2 regions of the Shewanella sp. GXUN23E genome follow, and region 2 is predicted to be linked to the other one. Evidence: predicted binding sites of a transcription regulator. Region 2 holds the regulator's gene; the other holds the start of a gene.

Evidence for each region. The regulator MetJ, encoded in region 2, represses methionine synthesis genes. The targets are predictions, from matches to a motif close to TAGACGTCTAGACGTCTA.
Region 1: metK (methionine adenosyltransferase) is a predicted target of MetJ. The motif match lies at 3,396-3,413, and genes of this name have one in related genera.

What each region holds. Positions count from the first base shown of each region.
Region 1 is NZ_JBOZWP010000001.1:247,047-253,004, forward strand. Features, by position in the region: gene epd (erythrose-4-phosphate dehydrogenase) at 1-722, opposite strand, end outside; gene tkt (transketolase) at 954-2,951, opposite strand; gene metK (methionine adenosyltransferase) at 3,480-4,631, shown strand; gene ACRRUX_RS01080 (hypothetical protein) at 4,754-5,098, opposite strand; gene ACRRUX_RS01085 (GNAT family N-acetyltransferase) at 5,112-5,645, opposite strand; gene ACRRUX_RS01090 (GGDEF domain-containing protein) at 5,756-5,958, shown strand, end outside.
Region 2 is NZ_JBOZWP010000011.1:102,497-108,454, reverse strand. Features, by position in the region: gene ACRRUX_RS11545 (bifunctional aspartate kinase/homoserine dehydrogenase II) at 1-2,174, opposite strand, end outside; gene metB (cystathionine gamma-synthase) at 2,177-3,337, opposite strand; gene metJ (met regulon transcriptional regulator MetJ) at 3,536-3,850, shown strand; gene ACRRUX_RS11530 (response regulator transcription factor) at 3,924-4,460, opposite strand; gene ACRRUX_RS11525 (sensor histidine kinase) at 4,457-5,713, opposite strand; gene ACRRUX_RS11520 (alkaline phosphatase family protein) at 5,870-5,958, shown strand, end outside.

The DNA.
Region 1 (5,958 bases), on a different contig from region 2:
ACATTCACTGTGGGTACTCGTACCGAGATCGCCTCAAACTTATCTTTCATCTGCGGCAGAATACGCTCAATGCCGCGGGCCAGTTTGGTATCAACGGGAATAATGGACTGTCCGGCGGCGCGGGTGCGGCGCAGATCATCGTGATAGGCATCAATCACCTGCTGATCATTCATGGCAGAGTGAATGGTGGTAATGGCGCCACTTTTGACGCCGAAGGCTTTATCCAGCACATCGATCACCGGCACCAGGCAATTGGTGGTGCAGGAGGCATTGGAAACTATCGTGTGGGATGGCCGTAAACTATCCTGATTGACGCCGTACACCACAGTGGCGTCGACATCCGGCGAGGCGGGGTGACTGATCAGCACCTTGCCGGCACCGGCCTGAATATGGGCTTCGCAACTCGCTCTGTCGACCAGAGCACCGGTACACTCCAGCACAATATCCACACCCAGCTGCCGCCAAGGCAAGCTGGCGGCATCAGCTTGATGCAACAACTGTATTCTGTCGTCGCCTATGACCATAGTGTCATCGTCCAGACTGACATCCAGCGCGAAGCGGCCGTGGGTGGTATCGTAGCGGGTCAAATGCACCATGGCATCAGGAGAGGCCAATTCATTAATGGCAACCAATTGGATCTGCCGGCGCTTGCCTGACTCGTACAGAGCCCTTAACACCGAGCGACCTATGCGGCCGTAACCATTGATGGCAATCCGAATCATCGGGCTATGATGCTCCTTTCCGTGAAACCTGGGTTTGCGACTAATCTCATCAGGGATAAGCACTGAAATTTACGCGCCTATACCTGATAAGACTGACTGTGCAGACTCTGCCCTGTATATTGAAAATATAAAGACGGCCTACCCACCCGGGGTAAGCCGTCTCGGCTGTTACCGTATTATTTCAACACAGCAGCGCATCTTTATCATCAACAACTTAACTCGACTTTAGGATTAAGCGAGCAAGCTGCTGGTGGTTTCAACCACGTTATCAACGGTGAAACCAAACATCTTGAACAGCTCACCGGCTGGCGCAGACTCACCAAAGGTAGTCATGCCGATGATGCGACCGTTCAGACCCAAATACTTGTACCAGTAATCGGCGATACCGGCTTCAACTGCCACACGGGCAGTCACGGCGGCAGGCAGCACAGCTTCTTTATAAGCGGCATCCTGGGCATCAAACAGATCGGTACATGGCATGGAAACCACGCGAACCTTGCGGCCCTGCTCAGCCAGCTGCGCCTGAGCCTTCACCGCCAGCTCAACTTCAGAGCCGGTAGCAATGATGATGGCTTCTGGCGTACCCTCACAATCAACCAGCACATAGCCGCCCTTTTCAACGGCAGCGAGCTGCTCGGCAGAGCGTGGCATCTGCGCCAGGTTCTGACGGGAGAAGATCAGCGCACTTGGGCCGTCTTTGCGCTCAATGGCGTGTTTCCAGGCGATGGCAGACTCAACCTGGTCACAGGGGCGCCAGGTGCTCATGTTAGGGGTCATGCGCAGGGAGGCAATCTGCTCAACCGGCTGGTGAGTCGGGCCGTCTTCCCCCAGACCGATAGAGTCATGGGTATACACCTGAATGTTCTGAATTTTCATCAGCGCAGCCATACGCATGGCGTTGCGGGCATATTCCATAAACATCAGGAAGGTCGCGCCGTAAGGCACGAAACCACCGTGCAGGGCAATACCGTTGATGATGGCGGTCATACCGAACTCACGCACACCATAGTGCAGGTAGTTACCTGAGGCATCTTGTGGAGTGATGGACTTGGACTGTGAGTACATGGTCAGGTTGGATGGTGCCAAATCGGCACTGCCGCCCAGGAACTCAGGCAGCATTTTGCCGAAGGCTTCCAGTGCGTTCTGAGACGCCTTACGGGAGGCGATATCAGCAGGGTTGGCCTGCAGCTGCTCGATATAGGCTTTAGCTTGAGCATCAAAGTCCGCTGGCAGTTCACCGGCCAGACGACGCTTCAGCTCAGCAGCCAACTCTGGGTATGCGGCTTCATAAGCGGCGAACTTGTCGTTCCAGCTGGCTTCGGCGGCCTTACCGGCTTCCTTGGCATCCCACTGACCATAGATGTCAGCAGGAATGTCGAATGGCGCTTCTTTCCAGCCCAGGAATTCACGGGCTGCTGCAATTTCGGCATCACCCAGCGGTGCACCGTGACAATCGTGGCTGCCAGACTTGTTTGGTGAACCAAAACCGATAACAGTCTTGGTACAGATCAGCGTTGGCTTACTGGTTTCGGCTTTGGCCGCTTCAATCGCTGCGTTGATGGCGTCGCTATCGTGACCATCAACAGCACGGATAACATGCCAGCCGTAAGATTCAAAACGTGCAGGGGTATCGTCGGTGAACCAGCCTTCTACGTGACCATCGATAGAGATACCGTTGTCATCCCAGAATGCAATCAACTTGCCCAGACCCAGAGTGCCGGCCAGCGAGCAGGCTTCGTGGGAGATACCTTCCATCAGACAGCCATCACCCATGAATACATAGGTGTGGTGATCAACCACATTGTGACCGTCACGGTTGAACTGGGCAGCCAGTACCTTCTCGGCAATCGCCATACCCACACCATTGGTGATGCCCTGACCCAGAGGACCGGTTGTGGTCTCTACGCCTGGCGCATAGCCATACTCAGGGTGGCCCGGAGTTTTGGAGTGCAGTTGACGGAAGTTTTTCAGATCATCGATGGACAGGTCATAACCTGTCAGGTGCAGCAGGGAGTAGATAAGCATTGAGCCATGGCCGTTTGACAGAACAAAACGATCGCGGTCGGCCCACAGAGGGTTGGTTGGGTTGTGCTTTAAGTGATCACGCCAAAGAACTTCGGCAATGTCAGCCATTCCCATTGGCGCCCCCGGGTGACCGGAATTGGCTTTCTGAACGGCATCCATACTTAACACACGGATTGCGTTGGCGAGTACTTTACGGGAAGACATGCTCTCTCCTGCTGATTTTAATGAAACACCATTTCATTTCGCACAAACCCTAAGCCTGCTTTAACGAAATGATATGGTGCTCCCCGGTCCTGTTCGGGGGCATATTTTCCCCTATGTCTTGGTGCATACGCAAATAAAATTGCGCCCATTGAGGGGCCGATTTGCAATAGCCTGATCTGGGTCGCCTGCCTAGAGTCGGTGGATTGAAATCATCAGGTGTTATCACTCTAAAAATCAGCGGGCCATAGGAGAACATGTCGGCGTGAACACAAATCCAGCCGTAAACTTTGCGTGCCAATCTGATATAAACACTTCAACTTTTACTAATTCATTGATTTTAAAGAACACAACAACTCATGCCTTAGTATGAAAACTGCCGTTTGGTCACAATCCAGATGAAATTTCGTCTACGGGGGATGATTAGCCGACCGATTTCAACTAGAATAGCCGTCTAGATGGAGAAGCATCCAAATGCTAGTTGGCTGCCCTCCCCGCAGAATTCATTTTTTACACGAGATTTTTTCCAAGATGGCAAAGCATTTGTTTACTTCTGAATCCGTATCAGAAGGACATCCAGATAAAATCGCCGATCAGATTTCTGATGCGGTATTGGACGCAATCCTGGCACAGGATCCTAAAGCTCGCGTAGCGTGCGAAACTTTCGTTAAAACCGGTATGGTTATGGTTGGTGGTGAAATCACCACTACGGCCTGGGTAGATATCGAAGAACTGACCCGTAACACCATCCGTGAAATCGGTTATGTGCACTCAGACATGGGCTTTGACGCCAATTCATGTGCCGTACTGAGCGCAATTGGTAAGCAGTCTCCAGACATCAACCAGGGTGTTGACCGCGCCGACCCTAAAGAACAGGGTGCCGGTGATCAGGGTCTGATGTTCGGTTACGCCAGCAACGAAACTGACGTGCTGATGCCAGCGCCTATCACCTATGCACACGCACTGGTGAAGCGTCAGTCTGAAGTCCGTAAAGAAGGCATCCTGCCCTGGCTGCGTCCAGACGCCAAGTCTCAGGTTACTTTCGCCTATGAAGAAGGCAAAATCGTGGGCATCGACGCCGTGGTTCTGTCTACTCAGCACTGCGACAGCGTAAACCAGAAAGACCTGATCGAAGGCGTGATGGAAACCATCATCAAGCCTGTGTTGCCTTCTCAGTGGCTGAACCAGGACACCAAGTTCTTCATCAACCCAACCGGTCGTTTCGTTATCGGCGGTCCTATGGGGGACTGTGGTCTGACTGGTCGTAAGATCATCGTAGATACTTACGGTGGTATGGCCCGTCACGGCGGTGGTGCTTTCTCCGGTAAAGACCCATCCAAAGTTGACCGCTCTGCTGCCTACGCAGCCCGCTACGTTGCCAAGAACATTGTTGCTGCCGGTCTGGCTGACCGCTGTGAAATTCAGGTGTCTTACGCTATCGGTGTTGCAGATCCTACCTCTATCAGCGTTGAAACCTTCGGTACTGCTAAAGTATCTGAAGAGGTGCTGGAGCGTCTGGTACGTCAGCACTTCGATCTGCGTCCATACGGTCTGCAGGAAATGCTGGATCTGGCTCGCCCAATCTATCAGGCTACTGCAGCCTATGGTCACTTCGGTCGTGAAGAGTTCCCATGGGAACGCACCGATAAAGCCGAAGCCCTGCGCGCTGACGCTGGTCTGTAATCTCCCGAAGATTCGGACAGATAAGATTCAGACAAATAAAAACCGCCGGCAGGCGGTTTTTTTATTACTATGTCAAACAGGTATCACTGCTATGACTGGCAACAGAAGCTAATTACGATGTCTTATTCACAGTGATCAAAATGTGCCGACTGCATGCACATGAGGGCAATTCGGTGGTCATCCAGCAGCGCAATCCCGACACTTTGAGCATCAGCCAAAGATACCGCCTCTGGCATAAAGGCAAACTGCGCCTGATAGTCATTGTCCCGGCCGCAGTCTATCCAGATACCTGCAATCTTGACCCAATACCTTGGCCTGCCATTGTGGCCTGCCGCAGTGCCAATGAAGGTCTCAACCCGAATGTCACTCAATGCCAACACACTGGCTATCAGCCTGAGATTGTCCAGCGCTGACAGTCTGAGTTCCCTGTATGGAGCCAGGGTGCGCTTAACCAACTCAATATCCATTATTTAACCGGCCTCAACACCCAACTGACAGTGATACCAGATAGTAGCCCCTGTCATCATACTCAACAAAATCAATTATCTGCATACCATCATCAGCGACATGAGCACGCAATGAAGCCTCATTATCTTCGGCAATCAGTCCGGCCAGGCGACGGTAACGCCCATTTAAATGAACAGCCAGTGCCTGCCACAGCTGGCGGCATATTTTTTGCCCACGAAATGCAGGATTAACCCAAACCGGTCCGTAGTGACAACAACTGCGTTCTGCATCCGGCCAATGAGATTTAAATTGTGCCAGAGCACGCCGCTGCAACGGCCAGTGGATATATTCCTGCCAGTCCCCACTGAGCACATAGCCGGCAATTTGTTCCTGCTGCTGTGCAATCAGTACCTGCTGGGCATCAATAAGTCGTTTGAGGGCTGCCTCAGAAAAGCTCTCGCCCTGCATCATACTCATCCGGCCGCCCAATTCATCGGACACATGCAAGCGTTCAAGCCGCAACAACTCCTGCAAATCCTGCGGTTCTGCCCGTCTAATCTGGACCATAAGGTCTCCCGTGTCCTGCTAAAGTGCGCATTATACTGTTCGGTTTGCGAAATAGCCCCTGTCGTACCACACTTATTCGAAAGACCTCTTATCTCATTGAGCTTAAAGACATGTTGCCGCATACCATCGAAACAGACATCAGCCTGCTCGAATACGACAGTCCCCAGGTCAATCTGGTGCGCTGGATGCATCAATGTGAACTGCTCAAGCGCTTTTATCAGGCCAGAGAGGTCATTGTGATTCAACATACCGCGCGTGGCTATGAAGTGATAGTCCGGGCTCCTTCTGACAGTCAGGAGTTTGTTGCCGGTAC
Region 2 (5,958 bases):
TTATCCAGCTGCGCCACATAACGGATCACCTTGTCCTGCGCCCTGGCATCGGCCAGCGCCTCCGCCAGAGGTTCATTGAGTTCATCAATACGGCTCAGAAACTCTTCCAGCGACACTTGGGCCAACGCTTCAGGCACCAGGGACACCAGCGCAATATCTTCCAGCTCCAGTTCAAGGCCGATTTCCCGCGCCAGAATCAGCAACTTGCGCTGCATATCCCGGCCGGAAAGGTCGTCCCGCGGATCCGGCTCGGTGATGCCCAGCGCCCTGGCCTCCAGCACCAGCTCACCAAAGGGCTTGCTGCCATCGTATTGTTCAAACAGCCAGCACAGGGTGCCGGAGAAAATGCCACCAATGGCTTCCACCCGATCGCCACTGTTGTGCAGATCATTGAGCGCATGCTGCACCGGCAAACCCGCGCCACAGCTGGCGTTATAGCGCCAGTACAGACGGCGGAATCCCAACTGACGCTTGAGATCCCGATAGAAAGCCAGAGGACCGGAGCCCGCCAGCTTATTGGCACTGACCATGTGAATACCACGGGCAAAAAACTCTGGATAATGCAGAGTCAAACTGGCGCTGGCACTGATATCCAGCGTCACCAGCTCATCACATTTCAGCGCTGCCAGCTGTTCAAACAGCTGCGGGTAGCTCCAGCTTTCACCGGCGTTGTCGAAGTCCTGCTGCCAGTTGTCAAAACCGATCCCTTCCTCGCGGATCAGCGCCTTGCGGGAACTGACCAGCCCAAGCAGCTCGACTCTGGCCTCCAGCTCAGTATTGAGCTGTTTCACCGAGCGGCGGAACAGATCGATCCAGGCCTGACCGATATTGCCCGCCCCCAGCAGCACCACCCCGATACGCTTGCGCGGTCCGGCGCAGCGGCGATGTACTTTCTGAGTCAGCAGATTGACCTGGGGCGAAGGCACCAGAGTCACCAGACTCAAACCATCCTGATACACAGGCAAGGCATCACGGCTGAGCAAACGCGCAAAGCTGCGGCGATACAGGTGGGCGCCGCTGCTCACCAGTGCCACCAGGCCATAGTCGCGGCTCTGAGTCAGACTGCTGATGGCAAAATTGTCCGTTTGCCCCGCCAGCCAGCTGCTGACCTGCTCAGCCAGTTCATGGGTGTAAGCCAGAGACAGATGCGTCGGCCCCTGCTTCCAGCTGGCCAGCGCCGTCAGTCCCTGATTATTCAGCTCGGCTAGCAGCTCATCAGCACTCCCGGCCAGCTGCAATGACAGCAGCACTACCTCAGGCAAACTGGTCACCACGGGCGCGCTGGCCGAGGTGCTTTCGCGGGCGATCAGGGTGAAGTCGGTGTGCGAGGCATAGCTGGAGCGCACAGCCAGACTGACATCCACATCAAACAGCGGCTGCAGCGTGCGGCTGTGCAGCACAGGCGAGCCCAAACGCGCCAGCCGATCAGCCTCCAGCAATGACATACTGGAGAGCAAAGTGGCATCGTTGATCTTATTGGGATCGGCGTTGAACACCCCTTCCACATCGGTCCAGATGGTGCAGCGATCAATATCGGCCAGCGCGGCGATCAAGGTAGCGCTGAAGTCAGAGCCATTGCGGCCCAGCAGCAGGGTATCGCCATGTTCATTGGCACAGATAAAACCGGTGATCACCAGCCGCTCATTGGCATGATTGGCCAGACAGGCTTTGATACGGTTGCGGGATTCTTCGTGGCGGATGCGGGGCACAGCACCTTCATCGGCGATCAGCAAACTGGTGGCATCCACATGGCTGGCCGCTACCCCCTGCTCACGCAGCAATGCCGCCAGCAAACGGGCAGACCAGCGCTCGCCAAAGCTGACGGTCTGGTTTACCTGATACACATTGCGCTGCTCCAGGCTCAGCAGACTGACCAGCTGCGCCTTGTCGGTAGACAGGCGTTCACGCAGCACTCTGGCGGTGTCACTGGACAGCAGTTGCTCAATCAAGGTCTGCTGATAGCTGATCAACACCTGCAGCTCCTCCTGCCAGAGTTGTCCGGCATCGCTGAGGCTGAGCAGCTTATATAAGAAGTTGGTGGTCTTACCGGCGGCCGATACCACCACCAGATCACTGCTGTGACCATGGGTCAGCAGAATATGGGCAACCCGCCGGTAACAGTCAGCATCCGCCAGACTGGAGCCACCAAATTTATGAAGATGACAGGGGGCCATGCTTATCTCCTTGCAACCGCAGCCAACGCCGCACCAATATCTGCCAACAGATCCTCACCATCTTCTATGCCGACGGACAAGCGGATCAGGGTATCTTTCAGGCCAGCCTCCAGCCGCGCCTGAGGCTCCATCGCCCTGTGGGTCATGGTGGCAGGCACGGCCACCAGACTTTCCACGCCGCCCAGGCTTTCTGCCAGAGAAAACAGCGTAAGGGCGCTTAAGAAGGCTTCCACCTCTGCGGCGCCGCCTTTGAGCTCAAAGCTCACCATGGCGCCGAAGCCCTGTTGCTGGGCTTTGGCAATCTCATGGCCGGGATGGTCAGCCATTCCCGGATAATATACTTTGTCCACCACCTCACTGGCGCACAGTGCCGCAACGATTTTTTGGGCATTGCGCTGATGTTCGCGAATGCGCACCGCCAGAGTACGTACTCCCCTCAGTGTCAGATAGGCATCCAGCGCGCCGCCGGTCAGCCCCAGGGTATTGGCCCACCACAGCAGCTCTTCGCCCAGCAGCGGATCGCTGGCAATCACCGCGCCGCCGACTACATCACTGTGACCATTGATGTATTTGGTGGTGGAGTGCACCACGATATCCGCCCCCAGGGTCAGTGGCTGCTGCAGCACCGGCGACAGAAAGGTGTTATCCACGGCCACTTTGGCGCCCACGGCTTTGGCCTGCTGACACACAGATTTGATATCCACTACCCGCAGCAGTGGATTGGAAGGAGTTTCTACCCAGATAAGTGCAGGTTTGAGGGCGATAGCCTGCGCCAGCGCCGCAGCATCGGTCTGATCCACTACCTTGAGTTTGAACTGACCTTTGCGCGCCAGATTGGTAAACAGCCGGTAGCTGCCGCCGTAACAATCATGGGGCACGATCAGCAGATCATCCGGGCCCAGCAGATTGACCACCAGAGTGATGGCCGCCATGCCGGTGCTGGTGATGATGCCGGTGCTGCCCTGCTCCAGCCTGGCCAGAGTTTCCGCCAGCACATTGCGGGTCGGATTGCCCGAGCGACTGTAGTCATATTCCCGGGGCGATTGATAACCGTCAAAACTGTAGTTGGTCGACAGATAAATGGGCGGCACGACAGCCCCAAATTGGGTGTCGCTTTCAATTCCTTGCCTGACTGCCTCGGTGGCCACGCGCCTGTGGGTCATCACTCGCTCCTGCTGGGTAGATGTCTGGACGTCTAAATTAACTCATTTGTTACTTTCTGGTCAACAGACATAAAGACATTTAGACGTCCAAACATCAAGAATTCTATTTGCATTCGTCTCGTTTTCGCCGCAATAATTTGACTGTATAAAGTAAGTGTTTAAAATCGGCAGCGAATTCCAGAATCAACAGGTGAGTCAATGACTGAGTGGAACGGCGACTATATCAGCCCTTATGCAGAGCACGGCAAGAAGAATGAGCAGGTGAAAAAGATCACTGTATCCATTCCCCTGAAAGTGCTGAAGATATTGACTGATGAGCGTACCCGCCGCCAGGTGAACAACCTGCGTCATGCGACCAACAGTGAATTATTGTGTGAAGCTTTCCTGCATGCCTATACAGGTCAGCCGTTGCCCAATGATGAAGATCTGTCCAAGGACAGACCCGACAGCATTCCTTCTGAAGCCAAGGCGCTGATGACCGCCATGGGCATCGAGTGGGAAGAGCTGGAGTAAGCGTCAGCTTCTCTGTAAAACACACCCGGCCATGCCGGGTGTGGTCGTTTTAGCGCCAGTGAATTTGTACCAACTATTCCAGTACCGGCTTTTTCAGCAGCTTGCGTTGCAGCGTGCGCCTGTGCATGCCCAGCTGTCTGGCCGTGGCCGATACATTGCCCTGATTGGCCTGCAGCACCTGTTGCAGATGCTCCCACTCCAGCCGACGTGGATTCATCGGTGCCACTTCATCAAACACTTCCGCTTCTGCCACAGTCTGACCGGCCGGTAACAGCGCAGCCAGCAGAGTTTGGGTATCCACCGGCTTGGCCAGATAGTTATCGGCACCGGCGCGGATCGCCTCGACCGCAGTGGCAATACTGGCATAGCCGGTCAGCAGCACCATAGTCACTCTGGGCAGTAACTGGCGCAGCGGCGAAATCAGGCTCAGACCATTGCTCAGCTCCAGTTTCATATCCAGCAGAATATGGGAAGGCAGTATGCGTCTGGCCTGCAGCAGCGCATCGCTGGGATTGTCCACATGGGTGCAGTCAAAGCCGTGCTTGCCAAGACGCCGGCACAACACTGACGCCAGCGCGTGATCATCTTCCACGATGAGGATACGCTTCATGCCGCCAGCCCTCCGCACAACGGCAAACTGACTTCAGCCACACTGCCACATTCAGGGTGATTGCTCAGGGTCAGACTGGCGCCCAGCCGCTCAAAACTGGCGTGACTGAGCAGCAATGCCATACCCATGCCTTTTGGGCTGGAAATCAAGCTGGAGCCCAGTTGCCCCAGCACACGGGTGTCGATACCGGCACCAAAATCCCGCACCCGCACCTGCAGCGCGCTGTCCTGTACTTCCAGGGTCACGCTGACTTTACTGCTGGCGATTTGCTCCTGACTGGCACCGGCAGCATTCTCTACCAGCGCCATCAACGCCGGGATCAGATTCATGTCGGCCTGCACTCTGGCGGCGGGATCCACCTGCGCCAGCCGCTCCTGCCAATCCAGCTCTGTTGCGGGCATCAGCAGCAATATTTTTTGTCGCAGCTGATGCGCCAGCTGCTCAGGGGACGCCTGGTACTGGTGGCCTTCACGGATGGAACGGGTCGTGTCCCTCAGCTCGCTCAGGGTGGATTCACAGCGCTTGAGGGCGATATCCATCTCGTTAAGCGCCACCGGACAGTTGGCTTCCTGCACTTCTTCCAGCAGCAGTCGCATGCTGGACAGTGGCGTCGCCAGCTGGTGGGCCATTTGCGCCGACGCGGTACCCAGCGCCAGCAATTGTTCCTGCCGCAACTGGGACTCCCGCAGCAGCGCCATCTGCGCATCCTGGCGGCGAATACGGCGGATAAGCAGCGCCACTGTAGTGGTGATCACCAGGGCAGTGATCACAAAGTTCAGCCACATTCCCAGGTAATGAGAGGTCATATCCATGCCATGACCATGGTGCATCATGGCTTCGGCCGGCAGCATTTTCATCATCAGGCTGTAAGCCAGCGTCGCCGCCACCGCCAGAACCCAGGGTGCCCACAGCGGCAAAGTCACAGCCGCCAGCACGATGGGAATAAGCAGCAGGGTGACAAAGGCATTGGTGGCACCGCCGGAGAATCCCAGCCACAATCCCCAGAACAGGATATCCATCAACAGGGTAGCAAACAGGGTCAGCTCGCTGCGCACCAGACGCTGACGCTGCCAGGTGATCAGCGCCAGATAGACGCCTTCAATCGACATCACCCAGGTCAGGGCGGCAATTTGCAGGCTCAGACCAAAGGTGTCGGCGCCAAACAGCACCAATAACAGTTGCAGGCCAAATCCCAGCAAACGCAGCAGGGTAATCTGATCAGCCTGATTAAGCAGTGGATACTTTGTTGTCATGATTTTTTCTGCTTTCCATTCCACCGGCAGCGGCATAATCACACCCACAAATTTCACAAAGTGCTTAATTCCGCCGCCAACAATCCCAGTCTTGAGTGTAAAAACTTTTCTTCGTGAAAGCACTTGTTTACCCTTGGCTTATCTGTCATCTCCAACATGGATCACCAATTGAACATCGCTTCGCTTCCTCTGGTGCTGGCCGGTCCGATCCTGCGTCACTGCGATACTCATCACTTCACCCTCTG